One region of the Paenibacillus liaoningensis genome, then DNA from elsewhere that is predicted to be linked to it. Evidence: riboswitches for the same ligand, from Rfam matches in the RefSeq annotation. Region 1 holds a riboswitch; the other holds the start of a gene.
The links. A riboswitch is a leader RNA that binds a small molecule or an ion and turns the genes downstream of it on or off. The one in region 1 is predicted to bind cobalamin.

Region 2: it holds a riboswitch for cobalamin, as region 1 does, so the genes downstream of both, AC6B99_RS09830 (ABC transporter substrate-binding protein) here and metE (5-methyltetrahydropteroyltriglutamate--homocysteine S-methyltransferase) in region 1, are expected to answer to the same signal.

The regions. Positions count from the first base shown of each region.
Region 1 covers NZ_JCAALU010000005.1:98,264-103,520, forward strand. The annotation lists gene cbiQ (cobalt ECF transporter T component CbiQ) at 1-705, shown strand, start outside; gene AC6B99_RS08305 (energy-coupling factor ABC transporter ATP-binding protein) at 692-1,561, shown strand; cobalamin riboswitch at 1,677-1,869, shown strand; gene metE (5-methyltetrahydropteroyltriglutamate--homocysteine S-methyltransferase) at 2,134-4,422, shown strand; gene AC6B99_RS08315 (response regulator transcription factor) at 4,597-5,257, opposite strand, start outside.
Region 2 covers NZ_JCAALU010000006.1:55,662-60,918, forward strand. The annotation lists gene nikC (nickel transporter permease) at 1-9, opposite strand, end outside; gene nikB (nickel ABC transporter permease) at 25-954, opposite strand; gene AC6B99_RS09830 (ABC transporter substrate-binding protein) at 974-2,548, opposite strand; cobalamin riboswitch at 2,831-3,093, opposite strand; gene AC6B99_RS09835 (hypothetical protein) at 3,319-4,350, shown strand; gene AC6B99_RS09840 (LysM peptidoglycan-binding domain-containing protein) at 4,429-5,257, opposite strand, start outside.

The sequences.
Region 1 (5,257 bases):
CATCCGCTCGTACAGCTTGTCATTTTCGGATGGCTTGCACTGTGGACGGTCGGCTATGCGAAAGTGCCCGCTAAGCTTTATGCGGCGCTGCTTTTCTCCTCTTGCCTGCTGTTCATTCTCAGCTTGCCCGCGCTGCTCATTGAATTCAGCAATAGCAGCAGCGAAGCGGGAAGCTTGGCGGCAGCGAAAGCAGGCTGGATGCTCGTTTCATGGGAGCCGCTTAGCCTGTATGTGCCAGAGGCATCGTTAGGGCTGGCCGGACATATTTTTACGCGTATTCTTGCTTGCCTGGCATGTATGTTTTTTATCACCTTGACGACCCCCTTCCCGGATCTGCTGCAAGTGCTGAAGCGGTTGAAAATGCCGCAAATTGTACTGGAGCTCATGATTATTATGTATCGCTTCATCTTTCTGCTGCTGGATACGGCGGGGGCTATGCTGGTCGCGCAGCGTGCACGCGGCGGTCAACACGGTTTTAAAGGCAAATTGCAGGGTACGGCGGCGATTGCTGTGCGGCTCTTCGTCAAAACGATGCATCGATACAAGGGGCTCTCGAATGGGCTTATGGCAAGAGGATTTACGAATGAAATCCGTCTTGCGCCTAGTGTAAAGCGGACGGTTCGCCTCCGATATTGGGCGGAAGCGGGGCTCGGCTTAACGATTTTGCTGGCAGCAGAGCTATGGCTTCGGTATGGAGGTGAATAAGCTGGCGGATAACGATCGGGCATCAACCATTATGGAAATGAACCAAGTGAGCTATGCTTATCCCGGAACGGACAAGACCGCTTTAAACGGGCTAGAGCTGCGTATTCCGGCGAACAAGAAGATAGCGCTGTGCGGGCATAATGGCTCGGGCAAGTCGACGCTCTTCTTGCAGCTTATTGGCATTAATCGTCCGCAATCCGGTTTTGTCAGCTGGCGCGGCGAGCCGCTTTCTTACAAGCCCAGAGAGCTTGCCAGCTTGAGACGGCGCGTCGGCCTTGTTTTTCAGGACCCGGAGCATCAGCTCATTTTGAATACCGCTTATGAGGATATTTCCTATGGGCTGCGCAATGCGGGGCTTCAAGAAGTGGAAATTGACAGACGTACGGCGCGCATCGTTCAGCAGCTGAACTTGCAGGAACTGGCGCATAAGCCGCTGCATCATCTCAGCCTTGGGCAAAAGAAGCGAGTCGCTCTTGCCGGCGTACTGGCCCTGGAGCCGGAGTTAGTGCTGCTTGATGAGCCGGCTGCTTATCTCGATCCGATATCGGAGCAGCGGCTGATGGCTGAGCTGGACCGCATTCATGCCAGCGGCATAACGCCGGTTATGGCGACGCATGACATGAATATGGCCTATGCTTGGGCGGATTGGATTTTCATCATGAATGAGGGCCGCTGTATATTGGAGGGTACGCCGGAGACGGTATTTCGCGAAGGCGAGCGTCTCAGAAGCCTTGGACTCACGCTGCCAATGGTGCTGGAAGCTTGGGAGGCACTGCCGCCTGAGCTGCGAGGAGAACAGCAGGCGCCGCGTACGCTCGCGCAATTTAAAGCGGCTGTAAAATCTTTTGTTGTATAAAAACGCAAAAATTCGTATATTTATACATGTTGCTTGAAATATAGGAAAGGATATGATTTTTCCATCCTATCTCTATATTTCTCCGTTTCACCTTGTATAAATAAAGATCGACCAACTAAATAGCGAGGAATAGGGTGCTCTTGCGTAACGTCTTGAGCTTAAAAGGGAAGTCCGGTGCAATACCGGCGCGGTCCCGCCACTGTAACAGCGGAGTTTTGCGCAATAAAGCCACTGGCATGATGCCGGGAAGGCGAGCGCAGCGATGATGATGCTGGAGCCAGGAGACCTGCCTTATTCTATACACTGCAGTACCTACGGGAGATAGGGAGGTGTTAAAGATGGCAGCCATCGTTTGTTGAAACGAGGGGCGTCTTTACCCACATTTCTGTACAGGGTAGGACGTCCCTTTTTGCAGTTTCTGGCTGGCAGCAAATTGGATGTATAGGGAAAGGCCGCCGCGAAGAAATTCGCTCGCACTGCCATAAGTATATATCTGAGTTTGTTGATGAAATAACAAAGGATTATAACATCCATCCACAAGGATGAATAATGAAAAACAGGAGGCAATAACAATGAGTCAAGTAAAAAGCAGCAGTTTGGGATATCCGCGTATCGGTGAAAACAGAGAATGGAAAAAAGCTCTGGAGGCGTTCTGGAGCGGCAAGCTTGCGGAAGCGGCTTTCTTGAAGCAGCTGGAGACGATTCGTCTAAACCATCTCCAATTGCAAAAACAGGGCGGCATTGATCTCATTCCGGTAAATGATTTTTCGTATTATGACCATATCCTTGATACAGCTGCGATGTTTGGCGTTGTGCCTGAGCGCTTTGGCTATACAGGCGGCCCCGTATCGGTAATGACCTATTATGCAATGGCGCGAGGCAACAAAACCGCTTCGGCATCCGAGATGACGAAATGGTTCAATACGAACTATCACTACATCGTTCCTGAGCTGAAAGGCATTACGCCGGCGCTGACCGAGAACCGTCCGTTGATCGCTTACCGCGAAGCAAAGGAAAAGCTGGGCATCGAAGGCAAACCAGTCATTGTTGGACCTTATACATTCCTCAAGCTGTCTAAAGGCTATGCCGCTTCTGAGCTTGCTACAGTTGCTGCTCAGTATGTTCCGCTGTATGCACAGGTGCTGCGCGAGTTGGAGCAAGAAGGCGTACAATGGGTGCAAATGGATGAGCCTTCGCTTGTAACAGACGTTTCCGAAGCAGATTTGGCGCTTGTGCAAAGCATTTATGCCCAGCTTCATGAAGCGGCACCTAAGCTCAATTTGCTGCTGCAAACGTATTTTGAATCGGTTCAGCATTATGCTGCAATCGCGGCTTTGCCTGTACAGGGCTTAGGTCTGGACTTCACAGCTGGCGCTGAAAAGAACCTGCAGCAGCTGGAGTCAATCGGCTTCCCACAGGACAAAGTGCTGGGTGCAGGCGTTATTGACGGCCGCAATATTTGGCGGGCGGATCTTCAGGAGCGCAAAGCGCTGCTTGCCCGTATTGCTAAAGTCGTGCCAAACGACCGACTGATTGTAAGCTCCTCTTGCAGCCTGCTGCATGTACCTGTGTCAGCGGCTCTTGAAACGGCACTGCCGGCAGAGCTTGCAGGCGCACTGGCGTATGCCAATGAGAAGCTGGAGGAAATTGCCGTTCTGGCAACTGCGCTGAATGAAGGAGAAGCAGCGGTAAAAGAGGCGTTTGATCGCAATGCAGCAGCTTTGGCTGCACTTGCCGCATCGCCGTCCCGTGGCCGTGCGAGCGTCCATGCCGCTGTAGCGAGCATTGATGCGCAGCCATCGGAGCGCAAAGCGGTATTTGCAGAGCGCCAAGTGAGCCAGAAGGAACGCTGGCAGCTGCCATTCCTGCCGACAACGACAATCGGCAGCTTCCCACAAACGGCGGAAGTTCGCCAAGCGAGACGGCAATGGCGTCGTGGTGATTTGGGCGAGGAGCAATACCGCGTATTCATTAAGGAGCAAATTCAGCATTGGATCAAGCTGCAGGAAGAGATCGGCCTTGATGTTCTCGTTCATGGAGAGTTTGAGCGTACGGATATGGTTGAGTTTTTCGGAGAGAAGCTGGAAGGCTTTGCTTTCACGAAAAATGGCTGGGTGCAATCCTATGGCTCGCGCTGCGTAAAACCGCCAGTCATTTACGGCGATGTGCAGTTCAGCAAGCCGATGACTGTCGAAGAAACCGTTTATGCGCAGTCGCTGACTTCTAAACCGGTGAAAGGCATGCTGACGGGCCCGATTACGATTTTGAACTGGTCGTTCGTTCGCAGCGACTTGACTCGTGAGCAGGTTGCTTACCAAATCGCGCTTGCCTTGGCAGAAGAAGTGAAGGCGCTGGAGGAAGCGGGCATTGAAATGATTCAGGTGGATGAGCCTGCCCTTCGTGAAGGCTTGCCGCTAAAACGTGAAGATTGGGAGCACTATTTGAACTGGGCTGTGCTTGCCTTCCGCTTGTCCACTTCTGACGTTAAGGATACGACGCAAATTCACACGCATATGTGCTATTGCGAGTTCCATGACATCATTGATTCCATTCGCGCGCTGGATGCCGACGTTATTTCCATCGAAACGTCCCGCAGCCATGGCGAGCTGATTCACAGCTTCGAGGAGCACACGTATGAGCTGGGTATTGGCCTAGGCGTATACGATATTCACAGCCCTCGCGTGCCGGAGGTAGAGGAAATGACATCGATGATCAAACGCGCTCTGAACGTGCTTGAGCCAGAATTATTCTGGATTAACCCGGACTGCGGACTTAAAACGCGTGGTGTAGATGAGACTGTGGCATCGCTGCGCAACATGATCCAAGCGACTGAGCAAGTACGGGAGCAGTTGGCTAAGTAATTGTAATAAGCATGGTTATTAAAAAAGCTCCGCTTGCGCTGATTGGCGCAAGCGGAGCTTTTGCTTTACTTGGAAGCGGGGAGGGTCAAAGCCGGGGAGCGGCGTGCCACAACAGGCAGGCAAAAGCATGCCATTAGGAGGGGATGTTTTTGCCTGCCTGCTTCAGCCGCCCGCTTAAATGGTCTCTGCCGCAGGATTCATCAGGCAATAGCCAATGCCCCATACCGTCTGAATCAAGGAGGCAGATTCGGGGTGGACGCGGTTCAGCTTCTCTCTGATCCGCTTCACATGCGTATCGATCGTCCGGTAATCGCCGAGCGATTGATAGCCCCAAATTCGCCGCATTAAATCCTCGCGGGAAATGGGCTGATTGATGTTGGCTGCCATAAAGCGCAGCAGCTCATATTCGCGGAACGTCAGCTTCACCTTGCTGTTTCCGGCAATGACTTGCCGCGAATCATAATCGAAGACGAGTCCTGGCAGCGTGAGATCGGGCGTCTGCTTGCGCTGCAAGGCGCGATAAGCAAACTCCGAGGTGCGGCGGATGATCGCCTTAATGCGGTACATTAGCTCGCGCGGGCTGAATGGCTTAACGACATAATCGTCGGAGCCGGCTTGGAAGCCGTCGAGCCGGTCATCCTCTTCGCCACAGGCGGAAAGCATAATGACGGGCGTCGATTTTTTCTTCTTAAGCTCGCGGCAAAATTCAAGCCCGTCCATTCCCGGCAAATTACGATCGAGCAAAATCATCGAATAATTGTATTGCATCGCCTTGAACAAGCCGTTGATGCCGTCCGAAGCTTCTTCGACGATCCAGCCTTCTTTTTTCAAAAAT
Region 2 (5,257 bases), on a different contig from region 1:
GGTCCGCATAAAAAAGAGTTCCTCCTAGCTTGCCCGCAGCCGCGGGTCCAAGCGCACATAAAAAACTTCCACCGCCAAATGGATTGCGACAAACAAGAAGGAGGTGAATACGACATAACCTTGAATGACCGGATAATCCCGCGCCGTTATCGCTTCAATAATATATTTGCCTACACCGGGCCAGGAAAAGATCGTCTCAACGATCACATTGCCTCCCAGCATAAAAGCAAAGCTTGTCCCCAGCATCGATAAGATCGGCAAAAAGGCATGCTTGAACACTTGAAAAATGAATATTCTTCCTTTGGACAAGCCTCTCGCACGCGATGCTTTGACGAAGTTCTGGTTGTTCATCTCCAGCATATTCGTCCGCAAAACCCGGGCATAGACCGCGCCAAGCCCTAGGCCAAGCGTAACCGCCGGCATGAGGAGATGAGCAAAGCCCCCGCGTCCCATGGAAGGCAGCCAGCCTAGCCGGACCGAGAAAAAATAAATCAATAAAAAACCGAGCCAAAAGGAGGGGATCGAGGCGCCCAGCAGCGCAAGGATTCGGCCTATCCGGTCCAGCAGCCCTGTTGAAAAGATTGCGGTCACCATGCCTATAAGGCACGTTGCCAGCAGCATGACCAATGCGCCAGCAGAAGCAAGCTCCAGTGTGGCGGGCAGCCTTTTGAGCAGTTCCCCGGCAACCGGCTCCTTGGACATATAAGATGTCCCCCACTGCCATGTAAATACATCGCCTAGCCAGCCTATATATTGACTCCACAAGGAATCCGTCAGTCCCATTTCCTCCCGGAGCGCGTCAATCGCCTCCTGCGAGGCCGGGATATTATGCGTGGTCAGCAAAATTCTCGCCGGATCGCCTGGAGATACCCGCATTAATATGAAGGTAAGCGTCGCTACGCAAAAAATGACGAGCAGCATTTGCGCGACGCGTTCTAGCCAAAAACGAAGCATACTTAAGTTCACCCTTTACTTAAGGGATATCGACTTCAGCCGTCACATAATAATATTCGATCGGATGCGGTATGAAGCCCGTTACCCCTTTTTTCACGCCAAATACATTGTCAGGATGTACGATAAACGACTGCGGCAAATCAGCATTAATAATATCTTGGGCCTGTATCGCAAGCGCATAACGCGCATCGGTATCCGCCGTATCGTTAAGCTTATCGATTACCGTCTCAAGCGGCTTCGATTCATAATGGCTGACATTCGATTCGCTAGCAGCTTGATAGAAAATGTTCAAGAAATATTGCGGATCGCCCGTCTGCGCCGTCAGCATGCTGTACATCGCAAGGTCCCAATCGGACTTCGCAAGCTCAGCGTCAATATTTTCAACCTTGCGTATTTTCACGGTAATTCCTTCATTAAGCAGTTGATTTTGAATAACCTCTGCCATAACCGACAGCTCTGGGCGGTGCGGGAACGTAAGGAGCGTCGCCTCGAACGGCTTGCCTTCCTTCTCCCACATGCCTTCCGCATTTTTCTGCCAGCCGCCAGCGGTCAGCAATTGCTCCGTCGTTTCCCCTGCTGCTTGCTCCGCCACTTTGCCGAATGGCAAAATTTCCGGGAACGGGCTTTTCGCTTTCGTGCCGTAACCACGCATAACCGATTCAATAATCGCCTCGCGCGGAATCGCTTGATCTACAACCTCGCGGTTCGATTTTTCTTTAAACAAAGCAGAATTCATATTAAATAATACCATATGTGTACGAACCGATGGGGCAGACAGCACTTCCAGCTTGCTGTCCTTCTCTACCAGCTCAATGCTGTCAATCGGAATGTCCGTTGCGACATCTACTTCACCAGCCTGCAGCGCCATCAGACGCGTGTTGCCATCGGTTACAAACTTCATCGTCACTTCTGAAAGCTTTGCGGGTTCCCCCCAATAGCCATCATAACGCTCAACAACAAGCGATACGTCTTTCGTAAATTGCTTGATTTTGAAAGCTCCCGTCATGGCCGGGTAGCTGCCCGCTTCCTTCATGCTGTCAACATCAAGAATAATCGTGCTTGGATCAGCCAAGCTGGAAATGATCGCCGAGTTCGGCTGTGTCGTAATCATTTTCAGCTCGTCAGGCGCAAGCACTTCAATATCTTTAACCAGAAGCAAATCCTTCGCCAAATGGCTGTTCGCAATGGAACGCAGCAGCGATGCTTTTACGCTTTCAGCATCCATTTTTTTGCCGTTGTGGAACGTTACGCCCGTTTCCAGCTTGAACGTCCACGTATTAGCATCCTCCTGCTTCCATTCCTTCGCGAGCCAAGCGGATGGCTGCAGCTGCTCATTCAATTTAATCAGCGTTTCCCCTGCGCCCGAGCGCATAACATCCCAGCTATCGTCGCCATGCGGATCAACGCCTGCAGGGTTCCAAGTGTACGCCATTGTTAGTGTTTTTTTAGCGGCAGCAGCGTTGTTTCCCGAGGCAGCATCCGTGCCCTGCTCTGCGTTTTGGCCAGCATTCGTGCTGCATCCTGCAAGGACCAGCATCAAGCAAACGATCATCATTCCAAGTGACAAGCTAAGTGGCTTCTTCGTGTGGTTCATTTTTCTTTTGTCTCCCCTTCTAGTAAGCGTAAACGGCCGAAAGCCGTCCTGTGGCGGCAAAGCTACCGTTTCGCGTAGAAATATAGAGAAAGGATAGAAAAATCATATCTTTTCTCTATATTTAAAAAAAGCATCCCCGACCCTTAAAAAGCAGTCAGAAATGCTTTTATGTTAAATAACTAAACCTTATCTGCGTCTGCTCGCCATGAAGCAACAAATAATCGTTAGACATTTTGCAATAAATGGGCATAACCAACCACCTCCCTAAGCACCGTAGGTCAAACAGTGATGTTAAAACAGGCAGGTCTCCTGACTTGGGGCCTCCCTCTCTTCCCTTCCCAGCTAGGGTAAGCATCTGCTATTCGTCTTGCGACGAAAAGAAGCTCATCAGCCAGTGGCTTATTTGTGAGGGGAGCGCAGCCTGTGTAAGCTGCTGCCCTTTACAGTGGCGGGTCCGTGTCGGCCTTTAACCGAACTTCCCTTTTAAGCGAACGAAGACGTATAAGTTCCAGCCAACATTTCGCACCTATTTTCATTCAAGTATGAAGTTTTGCAGGCTCATAAGCCCGTCCTGTCCGTAATCCATTCTTAATCATAGGGAGGAAGCGGGAATCTGTCAATGGCTTTAATTCGAAAATGAAAGTGTTTTCAACATAAAACTTTCATATTTTTTCCAGTAATGTTATATTGAAATTACTTCACGCATGATGAGCTTATTTATTAAATTAATCCAATAGATAACCTAATCAAATAGAAAAGGAATGATCACAGTGACGGTGAAAATCCTTCCAGTTGAAGAAAAGCAAATTATTGATTCATATTGGTTTTACAGTGATTTTTATTCTATTATCTCGCGTGTGGACTCGAAAAAATTATGGTTTATGAATAATTATATTAATTTATTCGATATTCCTGATCCAAACCAATTATATACCTTTTTCTTCAACGGTTATTATAGAGATAAAATGGTTGAGTTTTATGACTGCCCTTTTATTGATTTTCAGCGGATAGCGTTAGACAGGCAAAGCTCAACGATTTTAAATAACGAGCTGTTTGATTTTATTAAAGCATCGATTGATGGCGGCTATTATGTAATCGTTATGATCGATCGTTTTCATATTAAAGAGTATGAAATTTCGGCAAAATCCCCACATGAAGTCATGATAAATGGGTATGATGATGCAAATAAAAAGCTGTACTTTTGTGACAATAATGCCAACGGAAAATATTCAACGAATATCACCTGTGATTACGAAGCTTTTCATAGAGCATTTCATATATTAGAAATCGATGCCCATGATTTTAAAGACCATCTTTATTTATTGAAGCCGCTCGAAAATACCGATTATACTTTTTCTCTAACCTATGTGAAAAATACGATGAATGCCTACCTCTTGTCTAAGGCACATACGGATGAACATTATAACCAAGCTTTAGGCACACCCGGGCTAACCTTCGGTATTAATGTTTACGACAAGGCCTCCGAGTATTTAAAATATTTGGCTCAAGAAGAGGTAGTATTTGATATTAGATCGTTCCACCTGCTTTACGACCATAAGAAATGCATGACCATGCGATTAAACTACATGATTAATAACCATCATTTGATTGATGATAATCAAATTTTAAGCAGATGGAAAAATCTGGAGGCTGCTGCGCTGGCTGTAAGAAATTCCATCTTAAAATATTGGCTTACTCGAAGCTCGGATACGTTGTACAAGCAAATGGAGCAGCTGCAAAAATTGAAGGAGACGGAAAAGATTTTGCTGCAGGAGATTGTAGATCAGTTGAAGGATGGTTAGATTTATTAACAAATCAGAGAGCACCTCTTCTCCGTTATGAAGAAAAGGTGCTTTGCTATTAACTTATTAATTTAAAAACTAGCGGCTAATCCAAGGGCTGCTGTTTTGCTTGCTCGTTCTAGAACGAGGGGCAACGGTGCGAATTACCGCTTTTTTATTGGATTTGCGCTGCGCATTGTTTTTGCCGTTTTTCACATTGATTGTCGTTGTTTCTTTTACTTGCTCATCCTCTTCGCGCTTATCCTTGCAGCCGCAATTGCATGGCTTTTGTGACTCAACTCCTGCGGTTTGCATAGGATAATATCCGTAAGGCGGGAACGGAGGAAATGCTGAGACGGGATAGCCGTTGCAGTTGTTGCCGATTGGCGACACCATTCCGCCATAACCGTAGCCTTGTGTGTTTGCTGGCGATACGGCTCCACCATAGCCGTAGCCTTGCGTTTCTGCCGGCGATACCATTCCGCCATAGCCTTGCGTGCTTGCTGGCGATACGGCTCCACCATAGCCGTAGCCTTGTGTTTCTGCCGGCGATACGGCTCCACCATAGCCGTAGCCTTGTGTTTCTGCCGGCGATACGGCTCCACCATAGCCGTAGCCTTGCGTTTCTGCCGGCGATACGGCTCCACCATAGCCGTAGCCTTGTGTTTCTGCCGGCGATACGGCTCCACCATAGCCGTAGCCTTGCGTTTCTGCTGGCGATACCATTCCGCCATAGCCTTGCGTGCTTGCCGGCGATACGGCTCCACCATAGCCGTAGCCTTGCGTTTCTGCTGGCGATACCATTCCGCCATAGCCTTGCGTGCTTGCTGGCGATACGGCTCCACCATAGCCGTAGCCTTGCGTCTCTGCTGGCGATACCATTCCGCCATAGCCGTAGCCTTGCGTCTCTGCCGGCGATACCATTCCG